DNA from 3 places in the Bacillus sp. 41-22 genome. Region 1 is predicted to be linked to each of the others. Evidence: a T-box and tRNA genes for the amino acid it is inferred to sense, from the RefSeq annotation. Region 1 holds a T-box; the other regions hold tRNA genes.
The links. A T-box is a leader RNA that pairs with one kind of tRNA and senses whether it is charged. The one in region 1 lies ahead of pheS (phenylalanine--tRNA ligase subunit alpha), so its partner is inferred to be a tRNA-Phe.
Positions count from the first base shown of each region.

Region 2: it encodes a tRNA-Phe, which carries the amino acid that the T-box ahead of pheS (phenylalanine--tRNA ligase subunit alpha) is inferred to sense. The anticodon was not compared.
Region 3: it encodes a tRNA-Phe, which carries the amino acid that the T-box ahead of pheS (phenylalanine--tRNA ligase subunit alpha) is inferred to sense. The anticodon was not compared.

Region 1 covers NZ_CP084035.1:4,383,130-4,388,580, reverse strand. Annotated here, with positions in the region: gene LCF45_RS22455 (HD domain-containing protein) at 115-672, opposite strand; gene sspI (small acid-soluble spore protein SspI) at 852-1,061, opposite strand; gene LCF45_RS22445 (TrmH family RNA methyltransferase) at 1,144-1,941, shown strand; T-box leader at 2,034-2,262, shown strand; gene pheS (phenylalanine--tRNA ligase subunit alpha) at 2,306-3,340, shown strand; gene pheT (phenylalanine--tRNA ligase subunit beta) at 3,359-5,451, shown strand, end outside.
Region 2 covers NZ_CP084035.1:522,257-527,707, forward strand. Annotated here, with positions in the region: rRNA gene LCF45_RS02665 (23S ribosomal RNA) at 1-1,669, shown strand, start outside; rRNA gene rrf (5S ribosomal RNA) at 1,770-1,885, shown strand; tRNA gene LCF45_RS02675 (tRNA-Asn) at 1,894-1,968, shown strand; tRNA gene LCF45_RS02680 (tRNA-Ser) at 1,971-2,062, shown strand; tRNA gene LCF45_RS02685 (tRNA-Glu) at 2,082-2,156, shown strand; tRNA gene LCF45_RS02690 (tRNA-Val) at 2,162-2,237, shown strand; tRNA gene LCF45_RS02695 (tRNA-Met) at 2,262-2,338, shown strand; tRNA gene LCF45_RS02700 (tRNA-Met) at 2,396-2,472, shown strand; tRNA gene LCF45_RS02705 (tRNA-Asp) at 2,476-2,551, shown strand; tRNA gene LCF45_RS02710 (tRNA-Phe) at 2,561-2,636, shown strand; tRNA gene LCF45_RS02715 (tRNA-Thr) at 2,651-2,726, shown strand; tRNA gene LCF45_RS02720 (tRNA-Tyr) at 2,737-2,820, shown strand; tRNA gene LCF45_RS02725 (tRNA-Trp) at 2,829-2,902, shown strand; tRNA gene LCF45_RS02730 (tRNA-His) at 2,922-2,997, shown strand; tRNA gene LCF45_RS02735 (tRNA-Gln) at 3,063-3,137, shown strand; tRNA gene LCF45_RS02740 (tRNA-Gly) at 3,143-3,217, shown strand; tRNA gene LCF45_RS02745 (tRNA-Cys) at 3,232-3,302, shown strand; tRNA gene LCF45_RS02750 (tRNA-Leu) at 3,312-3,393, shown strand; partial or broken gene LCF45_RS02755 (DUF3884 family protein) at 3,603-3,924, opposite strand; gene LCF45_RS02760 (YebC/PmpR family DNA-binding transcriptional regulator) at 4,585-5,304, shown strand.
Region 3 covers NZ_CP084035.1:734,368-739,818, reverse strand. Annotated here, with positions in the region: gene LCF45_RS03760 (hypothetical protein) at 1-91, shown strand, start outside; gene LCF45_RS03755 (DUF3965 domain-containing protein) at 333-1,484, opposite strand; gene LCF45_RS03750 (CBS domain-containing protein) at 1,908-2,327, opposite strand; tRNA gene LCF45_RS03745 (tRNA-Glu) at 2,459-2,530, opposite strand; tRNA gene LCF45_RS03740 (tRNA-Asn) at 2,532-2,606, opposite strand; tRNA gene LCF45_RS03735 (tRNA-Ile) at 2,614-2,690, opposite strand; tRNA gene LCF45_RS03730 (tRNA-Trp) at 2,699-2,769, opposite strand; tRNA gene LCF45_RS03725 (tRNA-Thr) at 2,776-2,848, opposite strand; tRNA gene LCF45_RS03720 (tRNA-Phe) at 2,868-2,943, opposite strand; tRNA gene LCF45_RS03715 (tRNA-Asp) at 2,953-3,028, opposite strand; tRNA gene LCF45_RS03710 (tRNA-Met) at 3,031-3,107, opposite strand; tRNA gene LCF45_RS03705 (tRNA-Ser) at 3,132-3,224, opposite strand; tRNA gene LCF45_RS03700 (tRNA-Ser) at 3,286-3,378, opposite strand; tRNA gene LCF45_RS03695 (tRNA-Ala) at 3,397-3,469, opposite strand; tRNA gene LCF45_RS03690 (tRNA-Pro) at 3,485-3,558, opposite strand; tRNA gene LCF45_RS03685 (tRNA-Arg) at 3,569-3,642, opposite strand; tRNA gene LCF45_RS03680 (tRNA-Leu) at 3,646-3,734, opposite strand; tRNA gene LCF45_RS03675 (tRNA-Gly) at 3,751-3,825, opposite strand; tRNA gene LCF45_RS03670 (tRNA-Leu) at 3,855-3,935, opposite strand; tRNA gene LCF45_RS03665 (tRNA-Lys) at 3,952-4,027, opposite strand; tRNA gene LCF45_RS03660 (tRNA-Gln) at 4,032-4,106, opposite strand; tRNA gene LCF45_RS03655 (tRNA-Tyr) at 4,119-4,202, opposite strand; tRNA gene LCF45_RS03650 (tRNA-Val) at 4,211-4,286, opposite strand; rRNA gene rrf (5S ribosomal RNA) at 4,292-4,407, opposite strand; rRNA gene LCF45_RS03640 (23S ribosomal RNA) at 4,508-5,451, opposite strand, start outside.

The DNA.
Region 1 (5,451 bases):
TATATTTAATTATAAAGTATTTTGCTTTTGAGTGTAACATTTAAATATTACATACAAAGGTGTATTTTTCGCAAAATAATAAAAGAGGTATCACCCTATAGTGATGCCTCTTTCTCATTGATAACTATGTTCTGCCTTGTCATTCAATTTCTTTTGCTCTATTTGTAATTCACGCTCTACCAATCGGTCTAATTGCTGAATTGCTTTCAATGCTTTTTCATAAGAAATCGTTCTATAATGATGCGCTCCGCCCGGTTCTTCATCTGCTTCGTCTGCCCATTTAATAATGTTTTGAAGAGATGTTCTTTCAATTTCTTGCTGTACTAAGAAAGAATCTGTATGAAGAAGAATCGCAATAGAAATTTCTTTTGCTAGTTTAGGATGTTCTCCTAATCTAATAAGCAATTTATGAGATCTTTCTGCCCCTTTAATCGCATGTATATCATTCTTTTTATACAAGTCATAGTCCCATTCGCCGCCCGTGTACCACGTATGATGTCCGATATCATGAAGGAAGCCAGCCTTTGTCGCAGCATCGACTGAGGCGTGATGCTTTTTGGCTAAGTGAAACGCATGATAAGCGACAGCAATCGCGTGGACCATTCCAGAACGGTTTACATATTTTTGCGTAATGTGATGTTTAAAAATTTGTTCAAGCGTAATACGGTGCATAAAACATTCACTCCTTTTATCCAATGATGTATATGAAGAAAAATCGATCGGTTTAAATGTATTTTGAACATTGTACTCCATCGGGGTAGCGTTAGTAAAGTAGAAATGTTTAGGAGAAGAAAAATTTTATAGACATAAAAGGTCACCTTAGTTTTTTTTCTAAGGTGACCTTTTATTGCTTATTTTTTTAATCCTTGCTCCAGTGTTCCTAACATTTCGTGTTTTTCATTTTCATCAGCATTTTTCCAAATGACTTCGAATAAAACGCCAAGACCTGGAAGCATTTTTTCTTCACCGCTTTGAATTGCATCGACAATCGTTTCTTGTAATTGGTCTTGTGAATTTCCAGATACATTCGCTAATACCGCGCCGCGTAAATTAAAACTCATTATCTTCACCTCTTCTTCAGAATTGAAACTGACGTTAGTTTTTGTTCTTTTTTATGTAAATATGTATGAAAAATAGGCTATAATGATAAGACAAGAAGAGAGGGAAATACATATTATGAAAAACATTGATTCAGTACAAAACCCGCGTGTGAAGCAGTGGAAAAAGCTGCAGACGAAAAAAGAGCGCGATAACAAAGCTTTATTTTTTGTAGAAGGATTCCATTTAGTAGAGGAAGCGTTAAAGGCAGGAGTTGTAACAGAACTTATCGTTTCAGATCAGACAGATCTTCCGAAAGATTGGACAGTTAATGATGTTGAAATGTATATTGTGCCTGAAGCAATTGTAAAAGTACTCCGCGAAACAGAAACAACGCAAGGTGTATTTGCTGTTTGTGAGAAACATGAGAAAGAAGTAGCTCTTACTGATGGGAAATTTCTTTTATTAGACGGCCTTCAAGACCCAGGTAATTTGGGAACGATTATTCGTACAGCGGATGCAGCTGGTATTCATGCCGTTGTGCTTGGAGAAGGGTGCGTTGATGTTTATAATAGTAAAGTACTACGATCTACACAAGGTTCTATTTTCCACTTACCGGTTGTAAAAGGGAACTTAGAAGAATGGGTAGACAAGTTAAAAGAAAATAACGTCCCTGTATATGGAACAGCTCTTGAAAATGGAGTTCCATTTGGTGAAGTAACCCCGGCTGGAAGTTTTGCATTAATTGTAGGGAATGAAGGAAGCGGCGTACGCCAAGAAATTCTGGCGAAAAGTGATCAAAACTTGTATATTCCGATTTACGGCGGGGCAGAATCATTAAATGTTGCGGTTGCAGCAGGGATTTTAACGTATTATTTACAAAGCCCAGTTGCGAATCGATAAAAAACTTCTTATAATAAGTTGAAGTACATGTTCATAAAAAAGTGGTGAAATGAGTATCGAACTTTTTTGAACATATAATAAAAGTATATTAATGAAAAACGTTGATAGAGAAGAGTAGCTTACAAAATCGCCATATAGGGAGAGAGTGCCGTAGACTGAAAGCATTCTTATGGTAGATGGAAGTGAATTCACCTCTGGAGTTGGCGCCAGGACCATTTATATGTAAAGGCGTTCCGGTCAGAATTGATCGTTATAACTAATGAGTGGGCAGACTTGTTCTGTCAATTTAGGGTGGTACCGCGAATTTACCTCGTCCCTTTTTGGGAGCGGGGTTTTTTTATTTTTAAAATTAGGAGGGTTCCAAATGGAAGCACGTTTAAAAGAGCTAAAGCAAAAAGCGTTAGAGCTTATTGAAGAAGCGAAAGAGCTAAAGGGCTTAAACGACGTACGCGTAGCGTATTTAGGGAAAAAAGGTCCAATTACAGAAGTATTACGCGGCATGGGAAAATTATCAGCAGAAGAGCGTCCACGTATGGGAGCATTAGTAAATGAAGTACGTGAAGCGATTCAAACGCGTCTAGAAGACAAAATTGGCAACTTAGAAAAAGCAGTAATTGAGGCGAAATTAGCTACTGAAACAATTGATGTTACACTGCCAGGTCGTCCTGTTGAAACAGGTTGTCACCATCCGTTAACAGCAGTTGTTGAACAAATTGAAGATGTATTCATCGGTATGGGTTATGAAGTAGCTGAAGGGACGGAAGTAGAAAAAGACTACTACAACTTCGAAGCATTAAACTTACCGAAAGATCACCCAGCGCGTGATATGCAAGATACATTCTACATTACAGAAGAAACGTTACTACGTACACATACATCTTCTGTGCAAGCACGTACGATGGAAAAGAATAAAGAAAAAGGACCGATTAAAATTATTTGTCCTGGTAAAGTGTATCGCCGCGATGACGATGATGCGACGCATTCACACCAATTCATGCAAATTGAAGGTCTTGTAATTGATAAAAACATTCGCATGAGTGACTTAAAAGGTACACTGCAAGTATTCGTGAAAAAGATGTTCGGTGAAGATCGTGAAATCCGTCTTCGTCCAAGTTTCTTCCCATTCACAGAGCCGTCTGTAGAGATGGATATTTCTTGTATGATGTGTCACGGTAAAGGTTGTGGCACTTGTAAAGGGACTGGCTGGATCGAAATTTTAGGAGCAGGTATGGTTCACCCGAACGTACTTGAAATGGCTGGTTATGATTCAAAAGAATATCAAGGTTTCGCATTCGGTATGGGCGCAGAGCGTATCGCAATGTTGAAATACGGCGTAGATGACATTCGTCATTTCTATACAAATGATGTACGTTTCTTACAACAATTCAAACGAGCGTAAGGGAAGGAGAGGATAAATATGTTCGTATCATATCGTTGGTTACAAGAGTATGTAGATATTAAAGATGTAACAGCACAAGAACTAGCAGACAAAATCACGAAAAGTGGTATTGAAGTAGAAGGTGTTGAAGTATTAAATAAAGGTGTAAAAGGTGTTGTAGTTGGTCACGTATTAGAATGTGAAAAACACCCAGAAGCTGATAAATTAAGCAAATGCTTAATCGATATCGGTGAAGAAGAGCCGGTTCAAATTATTTGTGGTGCTGCTAACATTGCAAAAGGTTTAAAAGTACCAGTTGCAAAAGTTGGCGCTGTACTTCCTGGTAACTTCAAAATTAAAAAAGCAAAACTACGCGGGGAAGCTTCTCACGGTATGGTTTGTGCTCTTCAAGAGCTTGGTATTGATGGGAAATTCGTTGCGAAAGAATATGCAGACGGTATCTTCATCTTCCCAAGTGATGCTGAAGTTGGTGCAGATGCACTTGAAATTTTAAATTTAAATGATGAAGTACTTGAGCTTGGTTTAACACCAAACCGTGCAGATTGCTTAAACATGTTAGGTGTTGCATATGAAGTAGCTGCTATTTACGGCCGTGAAGTAAAACTTCCAGCTATCGACTTACAAGAAACAGCAGAAAAAACTTCTGATTACATTTCTGTAAGTGTAGAAGCGAAAGAAGAAAACCCATTATATATTGCAAAAATGGTTAAAAACGTAAAGATTGGTCCATCACCAATGTGGATGCAAACTCGTCTTATGGCAGCTGGCATTCGTCCAATTAGTAATGTAGTTGATATTACAAACTACATTTTAATGGAATACGGTCAACCGTTACATGCATTCGATTACGATAAATTAGGTTCAAAAGAAATCGTTGTTCGTCTTGCAAAAGAAGGCGAAAAGATTCAAACATTAGATGCTCAAGAACGTACGTTACAAAGCCACCATCTTGTAATTACAAATGGCACAAAAGCGTTAGCTGTTGCTGGTGTAATGGGCGGAGCGGATTCTGAAGTTGATAGCGAGACAGTAAACGTTCTAATTGAGTCTGCATACTTTGCAGGTCAAACAGTGCGCCGTACATCAAAAGACTTAGGTCTTCGTAGCGAATCAAGTGCACGTTTTGAAAAGGGAATCGACCCAACACGTACATTTGAAGCAATTCAACATGCAGCTGCTTTAATGGCAAAATACGCTGGTGGAGAAGCACTTGAAGGTGTAGTAGAAGCTGATAACTTACAAGTACAAGAACGTACAGTATCTGTTACAGCTGAAAAAGTAAACCGTGTATTAGGTACAGATATTTCTGCGAGTGAAATGGGTACAATGTTCACAAACCTGAAATTCCCATTCACAGAAGTAGAAGGAACATTCCATGTAAATGTACCAGCACGTCGTCCTGACATTACAATTTCAGAAGACTTAGTAGAAGAAGTAGGTCGTCTGTATGGTTATGATCACATTCCAGTTACATTACCATCTGGAACAATGACACGTGGTAAATTAACATCAGCACAAACGAAACGTCGTAAAGTACGCCGCTTCCTAGAAGGTGCTGGTTTATATGAAGCAATCACATATTCATTAACAAGCGCTGACAAAGCGAAACAATATATGGTTGAGCCGAACGAAAAAGCTCCTGTAAATCTTGCGCTTCCAATGAGCGAAGAGCGTAGCCAACTTCGTTTAAGCTTAGTGCCACAATTGTTAGAAGCAGTTTCATACAATGTTGCACGTAAAAACGACAGCGTTGCATTATATGAAGTAGGTTCTATCTTCTTACCAACAGAAGCAGGAGAACTTCCGAAAGAAGAACAACATCTTGCAGGTGTTATGACAGGTCTTGCTCTTCACCATGCATGGCAAGGTGAGAAGAAAGTTGTAGACTTCTTCGTTGTTAAAGGTGTATTAGAAGGATTATTCGACGTACTTGGCGTGGCAAATCAAATCACTTATGCACCAGCAAAACGTGAAGGTATGCACCCAGGCCGTACAGCTGACATCGTATTAGATGGTGAAGCAATCGGATTCATCGGTCAATTGCACCCGGAAACAGAAAAACAATTAGATGTGAAAAATACATTCGTATTCGAATTATCTCTTGCAAAAGT
Region 2 (5,451 bases), 1.4 Mb from region 1:
GTGAAGTCAGACCGGAAGGACTGGTGGAGCGCTTAGAAGTGAGAATGCCGGTATGAGTAGCGAAAGACGGGTGAGAATCCCGTCCACCGAATGCCTAAGGTTTCCTGAGGAAGGCTCGTCCGCTCAGGGTTAGTCAGGACCTAAGCCGAGGCCGACAGGCGTAGGCGATGGACAACAGGTTGATATTCCTGTACCACCTCTTTATCGTTTGAGCAATGGAGGGACGCAGAAGGATAGAAGAAGCGTGCGATTGGTTGTGCACGTCCAAGCAGTTAGGCTGATAAGTAGGCAAATCCGCTTATCGTGAAGGCTGAGCTGTGATGGGGAAGCTCCTTATGGAGCGAAGTCTTTGATTCCCCGCTGCCAAGAAAAGCTTCTAGCGAGATAAAAGGTGCCTGTACCGCAAACCGACACAGGTAGGCGAGGAGAGAATCCTAAGGTGTGCGAGAGAACTCTGGTTAAGGAACTCGGCAAAATGACCCCGTAACTTCGGGAGAAGGGGTGCTTTCTTAACGGAAAGCCGCAGTGAATAGGCCCAAGCGACTGTTTAGCAAAAACACAGGTCTCTGCGAAGCCGTAAGGCGAAGTATAGGGGCTGACACCTGCCCGGTGCTGGAAGGTTAAGGAGAGGGGTTAGCGTAAGCGAAGCTCTGAACTGAAGCCCCAGTAAACGGCGGCCGTAACTATAACGGTCCTAAGGTAGCGAAATTCCTTGTCGGGTAAGTTCCGACCCGCACGAAAGGTGTAACGATTTGGGCACTGTCTCAACCAGAGACTCGGTGAAATTATAGTACCTGTGAAGATGCAGGTTACCCGCGACAGGACGGAAAGACCCCGTGGAGCTTTACTGTAGCCTGATATTGAATTTTGGTACAGTTTGTACAGGATAGGCGGGAGCCATTGAGACCGGAGCGCTAGCTTCGGTGGAGGCGCTGGTGGGATACCGCCCTGACTGTATTGAAATTCTAACCTACGGGTCTTATCGACCCGGGAGACAGTGTCAGGTGGGCAGTTTGACTGGGGCGGTCGCCTCCTAAAGTGTAACGGAGGCGCCCAAAGGTTCCCTCAGAATGGTTGGAAATCATTCGTAGAGTGCAAAGGCATAAGGGAGCTTGACTGCGAGACCTACAAGTCGAGCAGGGACGAAAGTCGGGCTTAGTGATCCGGTGGTTCCGCATGGAAGGGCCATCGCTCAACGGATAAAAGCTACCCCGGGGATAACAGGCTTATCTCCCCCAAGAGTCCACATCGACGGGGAGGTTTGGCACCTCGATGTCGGCTCATCGCATCCTGGGGCTGTAGTCGGTCCCAAGGGTTGGGCTGTTCGCCCATTAAAGCGGTACGCGAGCTGGGTTCAGAACGTCGTGAGACAGTTCGGTCCCTATCCGTCGTGGGCGCAGGAAATTTGAGAGGAGCTGTCCTTAGTACGAGAGGACCGGGATGGACGCACCGCTGGTGTACCAGTTGTTCTGCCAAGGGCATAGCTGGGTAGCTATGTGCGGAAGGGATAAGTGCTGAAAGCATCTAAGCATGAAGCCCCCCTCAAGATGAGATTTCCCATAGCGTAAGCTAGTAAGATCCCTGAAAGATGATCAGGTTGATAGGTTCGAGGTGGAAGCATGGTGACATGTGGAGCTGACGAATACTAATAGATCGAGGACTTAACCATATAATATGAAGCAACGTTATCTAGTTTTGAGAGAATATAAAAAACTTATTGACTTTCAGGGTGAATAAGTTATAATAATGATTGTCTCAAAAGAATAATGTCTGGTAATGATGGCAGAGAGGTCACACCCGTTCCCATACCGAACACGGAAGTTAAGCTCTCTAGCGCCGATGGTAGTTGGGACCTTGTCCCTGTGAGAGTAGGACGTTGCCAGGCAATATTATTCCGCAGTAGCTCAGCGGTAGAGCTATCGGCTGTTAACCGATCGGTCGTAGGTTCGATTCCTACCTGCGGAGCCATTGGAGAGCTGTCCGAGTTGGCCGAAGGAGCACGATTGGAAATCGTGTATACGTCACAAGCGTATCAAGGGTTCGAATCCCTTGCTCTCCGCCATAAGGAATTTATAATATTTGGCCCGTTGGTCAAGTGGTTAAGACACCGCCCTTTCACGGCGGTAACACGGGTTCGAATCCCGTACGGGTCACCACTTTTGGAGGATTAGCTCAGCTGGGAGAGCACCTGCCTTACAAGCAGGGGGTCGGCGGTTCGATCCCGTCATCCTCCACCATATAAATTATATGAATAATATTGTCGCGGGGTGGAGCAGTACGGTAGCTCGTCGGGCTCATAACCCGAAGGTCGCAGGTTCAAATCCTGTCCCCGCAACCAAACATTCTCGTAATGTGGTTGCTAACACTTATCATATAATTATATAAATAATATTATCGCGGGGTGGAGCAGTACGGTAGCTCGTCGGGCTCATAACCCGAAGGTCGCAGGTTCAAATCCTGTCCCCGCAACCAAATGGTCCCGTGGTGTAGTGGTTAACATGCCTGCCTGTCACGCAGGAGATCGCCGGTTCGACCCCGGTCGGGACCGCCATTTTAATAAGGCTCGGTAGCTCAGTCGGTAGAGCAGAGGACTGAAAATCCTCGTGTCGGCGGTTCGATTCCGTCCCGAGCCACCATTTTAATAAAATATGCCGGCTTAGCTCAATTGGTAGAGCAACTGACTTGTAATCAGTAGGTTGGGGGTTCAAGTCCTCTAGCCGGCACCATGTAAGTTTCGGAGGGGTAGCGAAGTGGCTAAACGCGGCGGACTGTAAATCCGCTCCTTCGGGTTCGGCAGTTCGAATCTGCCCCCCTCCACCATTTTACATAGGGGCATAGTTTAAAGGTAGAACTGAGGTCTCCAAAACCTCCAGTGTGGGTTCAATTCCTACTGCCCCTGCCAAATATATAAACACAACATGGCGGTTGTGGCGAAGTGGTTAACGCACCGGATTGTGGCTCCGGCATTCGTGGGTTCAATTCCCATCAGTCGCCCCATTTTTATTTTTTAAAAATTACAAATAAATTAATGGATACTTACATATAATTAAGTAAAACTTCGGTGGGCTATAGCCAAGCGGTAAGGCAACGGACTTTGACTCCGTCATGCGCTGGTTCGAATCCAGCTAGCCCAGCCATTTTTGCGGAAGTAGTTCAGTGGTAGAATACAACCTTGCCAAGGTTGGGGTCGCGGGTTCGAATCCCGTCTTCCGCTCCATTTTAACTTCATATGGCGGCATAGCCAAGTGGTAAGGCAGAGGTCTGCAAAACCTTTACCACCGGTTCAAATCCGGTTGCCGCCTTTCTTTTATGCCGATGTGGCGGAATTGGCAGACGCGCACGACTCAAAATCGTGTTCCTTCGGGAGTGTCGGTTCGACCCCGACCATCGGTATCACGAACGGCGTAACATCAAGGCTCTACACTAATTGTGTAGAGTTTTTTTGTGTTTTTTTTACACTACAAAATAAGCACTAATAGTGCGTTGGGGTAGTGTGCGGTGAGTAAGTGACGAACTTTAGATACAGTTGGAAGAAACTATGAAGTATTAAAAGGATAAAATTTCAGTAGAATATTACATATACAAGAATTTTTTCGAGCACTCTAGAGAGAATCTCTCCACCCTGGTGACATGAAGTTAAATCCGATACCACCAGTTGAAATTACCACATTATCAGCTGGTAATTTCGTAATTTCAAAAAACTTCTTTTCAAACTCTTCTCTGTTGTACTTGTACATAGTTGAGTGACACGACCATATTTGCGTTGAAGTACTCAACCAGTCCCCTAATTCCTTTAATTTAGGGAACGAATCAAATTGAATTGGACCATCCAATTTTATGAATCTCACTTGATAGATAGTTGGGGTTTAACTTCTCTCCTATTCCTTTAAAACCATGTGATTTTTTCTCATTTGAATGTGTCATAATTCTCCCTCCATCTTTTCTTCAAATTTTTTCCTATTTTAATTATACAGCAATAGAAAGTAATTAAGGAAATATTATGGGATTAGTAGAGGAATGAAAAGGAATAACTTTAGTTTGATAATGAATAGTTCATAACATACTACATAACAAATCTTTAAAAGGACATGGCAGCTTTGCCCTGTTTCTTATTGTTTAGCGAGAAATAATAAAATAAATCATCACAGTAATAAATGAAATATGATAAATTTAATCAAGGGAGAGAAATGAAAGTAAAAGGTGTCAGTTATTTAATATGATTCCATTTTGGTCCGTTTCATTTTAATTTATCATGTTTAAAGAAGCTCAAAATTTTTAAAATGCTTTAAAATAAAGGATTTTAAGGGTAGCACTCTATATAAATGTCACCTAAAAAGACCCTAACAGAAATGTTAGGGTTTTTTTTGTTAAATTATGCTATGTGATTCTAAAATTCGTAATAAACTTAGGAATTCATGTATAATATAACTTGTCGAAAGAACAAAATGATAGTGATTTATATTATGTCTGTAATATGAATCAAAAATGAACTTTTTATATTTCTTTTAAAAATGTGTTGAATACACATTATATTTCATATTAATATTTTTATGTAGATTTAAAATGGGAAAGAGAGTGGAAAGTATGGGCCGTAAATGGAACAATATTAAAGAAAAAAAAGCATCAAAAGATGCAAATACAAGCCGTATATACGCGAAATTTGGACGTGAAATTTATGTGGCAGCAAAACAAGGCGAGCCAGATCCAGAATCAAACCAAACGTTAAGAGTTGTATTAGAACGTGCGAAAACATACAACGTGCCAAGAACAATTATTGACCGTGCGATTGAAAAGGCAAAAGGCGGTTCAGAAGAAAACTATGACGAGCTTCGTTATGAAGGCTTTGGACCAAACGGATCTATGGTAATTGTAGATACACTGACAAATAACGTAAACCGTACTGCAGCAGATGTACGTGCTGCATTTAGCAAAAACAGTGGTAACATGGGTGTAAACGGTTCTGTCGCTTACATGTTTGATGCGACAGCTGTTATAGGTCTTGAAGGTAAAACATCAGATGAAGTTCTTGAAATCTTAATGGAAGCAGATGTAGATGCACGTGACATTCTAGAAGAAGAAGATTCTGTTATCGTTTATGCTGAACCTGATCAGTTCCATTCAGTACAATCTGCACTTAAAGGTGCTGGTGTTGAAGAATTTACAGTTGCAGAATTAACAATGCTTGCACAAAGTGATGTAGAACTTCCTGAAGATGCTCAAGTGCAATTTGAAAAAATGGTTGATGCATTAGAAGATTTAGAAGATGTACAGCAAGTTTACCACAACGTAGACTTAGGGGAATAATATAAGACAGAAGACCCTTTCCTTTAACGGATAGGGTCTTTTTTTATGGAGTTAATTAAGGTGGTAAAGTATTAAAGGTATTTTGTAGCTGCTAGGGAATATGGTTATAGGTTTGTATTTTAAATAATCATATTTCAGGAGGTATTT
Region 3 (5,451 bases), 1.6 Mb from region 1:
CGTACTTCCTGTATTCTTTATAGGTGTTTTATTATTCATAGCTAGATACGTTCATGTTCCTAATAACCAAAAACATGAACAAGAAGCTTAGAAAGAGGAGACACTGTGTACCAATCTTTCAAAGATAATCCAATGAAATATATATTGAATTTATATGAAAAAATGAATACTTTTTTTGGTATACAAGGAAGTTATACTGCACAATTTCTCCTTTATGGAATGTTATTTCTTATCTTAGGTACTTTCTCCTTGCTTTACTAACAAAAAAAGGATCTCACATAAACTTGAGATCCTTTTTAATTTATATTAATTTTTAATATGAAAAATATGGTTTATCCACAAGCATATTTTTCATAAATGAAACTAAGATTATATTTTTTCTCTAAGCTCATTCTTTGTTCATCGTCGCACCAATAGAAAAGAATATCATGAATCGTTGCATAACGCTTATTTTTAAGAAATAGTTTAAAGAATGATGGTAAACAATCATGTAATTGTATAAATATATAATTGCGTAGTATTTCTTCTTTGTATTCAATTCCCTTACAAATATACAGTAATTCTTCACAGTAATATGCATGCTGTGGAACTTGGATCATTTCGAAAAATGGTACATATGATAGTAGCTTTCCAATAAAATGACCATACCGATCCATTACCCCTATCGTCATATGCTCCATCATTTCTTTCATCACATATAAATAATCATCTACATGAGTTGTCTTTAAAGGGTCTAATCGATCGGAAATTTGTGAAAGTACAGCTCTTTGACAAGCTAAAACCGCTTGACTAGGTCCATAATATGATAGGAAGTCTGTACACTTACGATACTTCCGTAATAAGTCATGTGTATATAAATCATACACAAAAGTATTACAATACATTGCCAGACTCATCATATCACTATTTAATTGCTCTTTTGACAGTAGCTTAGCTCGCTTACACATATAAAAGAATGTAAATTCCAATACTTCTTTATGAGATAATAGATGTTTGCAATCTGTTATACATTTCTCATTAAATTTAACTCGATCCCAAATTTCTACATCCTCAGCTGTTAATTCACCAATACGATATTTAATAATTAAATAGTTTAAAGCAACTGCTTTCGTCAAAAGATCCCATGTTTCATACTCCAATGAAGTTCGGACAAATTCATCTAGCCCTTGGGTTATCATAAAAGCATTTGCCTCTTCATACCAACCAATCTCTTGACATAAACGAAGAATACGTACTAGAGTTGGAATTTCATCTTTATGAAACTGCGGTAAATTCTTTACTTTATTCATGCCATATACGATAAATGGCGCTAAATTTTCTTCTTTATAAAATTCTTTTTCTTTCCATACTAATATAGTTCGCTCTTTCCCTTCACCTTTTGGATGACAAGGTACAAGCAAAGAAAATAACTCAGCGAAATCATTTGGTTCTATATATGTATCTGTAACCAAATTCCAATTTGGATCGCCCTGTACAGCCCTCATATAATTCCCCTTCCCTTTTTATCCCGCTATTTGCGGGCAGTAAGACTCCCACCTCAAAATTCTGCGAATGCGAGGAAGTTAGGTAGGAGATAAAACTGCCCATAAAAGCCCGATTGGTTCAACTAATAATTATTTTGGGATGGACACCCCCCAATAATTAAAGTTTCACTTTATCTATGTAGGAAATATTAATTCATTATTACATCATTAACGATGAATATTGTTATATTCAAAATCTATCATAATACTTATATCTCTCAGTATATCATTTTTTCTCTTATTAAAAATCAGGAATGACAAATTAAAAAAAACTGTCAAAAATATTGACGCTATACTTATTATATAATGTCTCAGATACATCACGCTAACATATTAGTTTAATCCGTATATACTAGAATAATGTATCTGATCTTTATAAATAGTTTATTCCGTATGCTCTGAGATTTCACTTAAAGCAAACCCTGCTTGATCATCTGCTGATTTTCTTATAGCTAAATCACCTAGTGCTAGCATCCCAACAAGTTGACCGCTCTCAACAACCGGTAACCGTCTAATTTGATATTGTGCCATTAATTCTGTAGCTTTTTCAATAGAATCATCTGGAGAAACTGAAACAATGTTTGTTGTCATTACATTTGTAATTTGATTAGATCCAGGATGTTTTTCAGCAATCCCACGAACAACTAAGTCTCGATCAGTAACAAGCCCAACAACTTGTTTATTTTCAATAACAGGAATCAATCCAACCGATTCTTCCTTCATTTTTACAGCCGCCTCATATACATTGTCTAATGGTGTACAATGTACGATATGAGTACTCATAAGTTCTCTAACTTGCGTCATTTTTCATCTCCTCCTTTTAATACATACCATAGCTTTTCCTAAATCCCTTTATTTATTTCAGAAAAATAAGGTGATAAAAAGAGGCTTATACATAATAAAAAAGAGTCAGCAATATGCTGACTCTTTTTTTATGACCCGTACGGGATTCGAACCCGTGTTACCGCCGTGAAAGGGCGGTGTCTTAACCACTTGACCAACGGGCCATGGCTCCGCAGGTAGGACTCGAACCTACGACCGATCGGTTAACAGCCGATAGCTCTACCACTGAGCTACTGCGGAATATATATGGTGGGCCTAAATGGACTCGAACCATCGACCTCACGCTTATCAGGCGTGCGCTCTAACCAGCTGAGCTATAGGCCCATACTTTACAGGGGCAGTAGGAATTGAACCCACACTGGAGGTTTTGGAGACCTCAGTTCTACCTTTAAACTATGCCCCTAAATGATGCCGGCTAGAGGACTTGAACCCCCAACCTACTGATTACAAGTCAGTTGCTCTACCAATTGAGCTAAGCCGGCATAAAAAAAAACAAAAAAATGGTGGCTCGGGACGGAATCGAACCGCCGACACGAGGATTTTCAGTCCTCTGCTCTACCGACTGAGCTACCGAGCCAACATAAAATGGCGGTCCCGACCGGGGTCGAACCGGCGATCTCCTGCGTGACAGGCAGGCATGTTAACCACTACACCACGGGACCATTGGTTGCGGGGACAGGATTTGAACCTGCGACCTTCGGATTATGAGCCCGACGAGCTACCGTACTGCTCCACCCCGCGACGATATTATGTTTTAAAAATAAATGGAGGAGGTAGAGGGATTCGAACCCCCGCGCGACTCTCGCCGCCTGTCGGTTTTCAAGACCGATCCCTTCAGCCGAACTTGGGTATACCTCCATGAAGGAAAAATTAATATCTTATTCATTTTTATATGTAACTAAACCACTTTTTAAAAAAATGGAGGAGGTAGAGGGATTCGAACCCCCGCGCGACTCTCGCCGCCTGTCGGTTTTCAAGACCGATCCCTTCAGCCGAACTTGGGTATACCTCCGACATATAAAAAATAAAGTGGAGCCTAGCGGGATCGAACCGCTGACCTCCTGCGTGCAAGGCAGGCGCTCTCCCAGCTGAGCTAAGGCCCCATGTTTTTGGGAAAATCGGGAAGACAGGATTTGAACCTGCGACCCCCTGGTCCCAAACCAGGTGCTCTACCAAGCTGAGCCACTTCCCGTTAATAAAAGCGCGCCCGAGAGGAGTCGAACCCCTAACCTCTTGATCCGTAGTCAAACGCTCTATCCAATTGAGCTACGGGCGCATATGGTGCCGAGGGCGGGGGTCGAACCCGCACGGTGGTCACCCACCGCAGGATTTTAAGTCCTGTGCGTCTGCCTGTTCCGCCACCCCGGCATGTCATACTGAAAATTGGAGCGGAAGACGGGATTCGAACCCGCGACCCCAACCTTGGCAAGGTTGTATTCTACCACTGAACTACTTCCGCAAGACATGTTTGAGTTATTTTATTAAAAGTGCGGGTGAAGGGAGTCGAACCCCCACGCCAAAGGCGCTAGATCCTAAGTCTAGTGCGTCTGCCAATTCCGCCACACCCGCATATTTTTTAAGAAAATGGTGAGCCATGAAGGATTCGAACCTTCGACCCTCTGATTAAAAGTCAGATGCTCTACCAACTGAGCTAATGGCTCTTAATGGCTGGGCTAGCTGGATTCGAACCAGCGCATGACGGAGTCAAAGTCCGTTGCCTTACCGCTTGGCTATAGCCCAATAATTAAGAAATGGTGGAGGGGGGCAGATTCGAACTGCCGAACCCGAAGGAGCGGATTTACAGTCCGCCGCGTTTAGCCACTTCGCTACCCCTCCGACATATATGGTGGAGGATGACGGGATCGAACCGCCGACCCCCTGCTTGTAAGGCAGGTGCTCTCCCAGCTGAGCTAATCCTCCATTTTGCCTGGCAACGTCCTACTCTCGCAGGGACAAGGTCCCAACTACCATTGGCGCTAGAGAGCTTAACTTCCGTGTTCGGTATGGGAACGGGTGTGACCTCTCTGCCATCATTACCAGACTATATTCGATTGAGACAAACATTATTATACTTGATTCACTTAGAAAGTCAATAAGTTTTTTATATTCTCTCAAAACTAGATAACGTTGCTTCATATTATATGGTTAAGTCCTCGATCTATTAGTATTCGTCAGCTCCACATGTCACCATGCTTCCACCTCGAACCTATCAACCTGATCATCTTTCAGGGATCTTACTAGCTTACGCTATGGGAAATCTCATCTTGAGGGGGGCTTCATGCTTAGATGCTTTCAGCACTTATCCCTTCCGCACATAGCTACCCAGCTATGCCCTTGGCAGAACAACTGGTACACCAGCGGTGCGTCCATCCCGGTCCTCTCGTACTAAGGACAGCTCCTCTCAAATTTCCTGCGCCCACGACGGATAGGGACCGAACTGTCTCACGACGTTCTGAACCCAGCTCGCGTACCGCTTTAATGGGCGAACAGCCCAACCCTTGGGACCGACTACAGCCCCAGGATGCGATGAGCCGACATCGAGGTGCCAAACCTCCCCGTCGATGTGGACTCTTGGGGGAGATAAGCCTGTTATCCCCGGGGTAGCTTTTATCCGTTGAGCGATGGCCCTTCCATGCGGAACCACCGGATCACTAAGCCCGACTTTCGTCCCTGCTCGACTTGTAGGTCTCGCAGTCAAGCTCCCTTATGCCTTTGCACTCTACGAATGATTTCCAACCATTCTGAGGGAACCTTTGGGCGCCTCCGTTACACTTTAGGAGGCGACCGCCCCAGTCAAACTGCCCACCTGACACTGTCTCCCGGGTCGATGAGACCCGTAGGTTAGAATTTCAATACAGTCAGGGCGGTATCCCACCAGCGCCTCCACCGAAGCTAGCGCTCCGGTTTCAATGGCTCCCGCCTATCCTGTACAAACTGTACCAAAATTCAATATCAGGCTACAGTAAAGCTCCACGGGGTCTTTCCGTCCTGTCGCGGGTAACCTGCATCTTCACAGGTACTATAATTTCACCGAGTCTCTGGTTGAGACAGTGCCCAAATCGTTACACCTTTCGTGCGGGTCGGA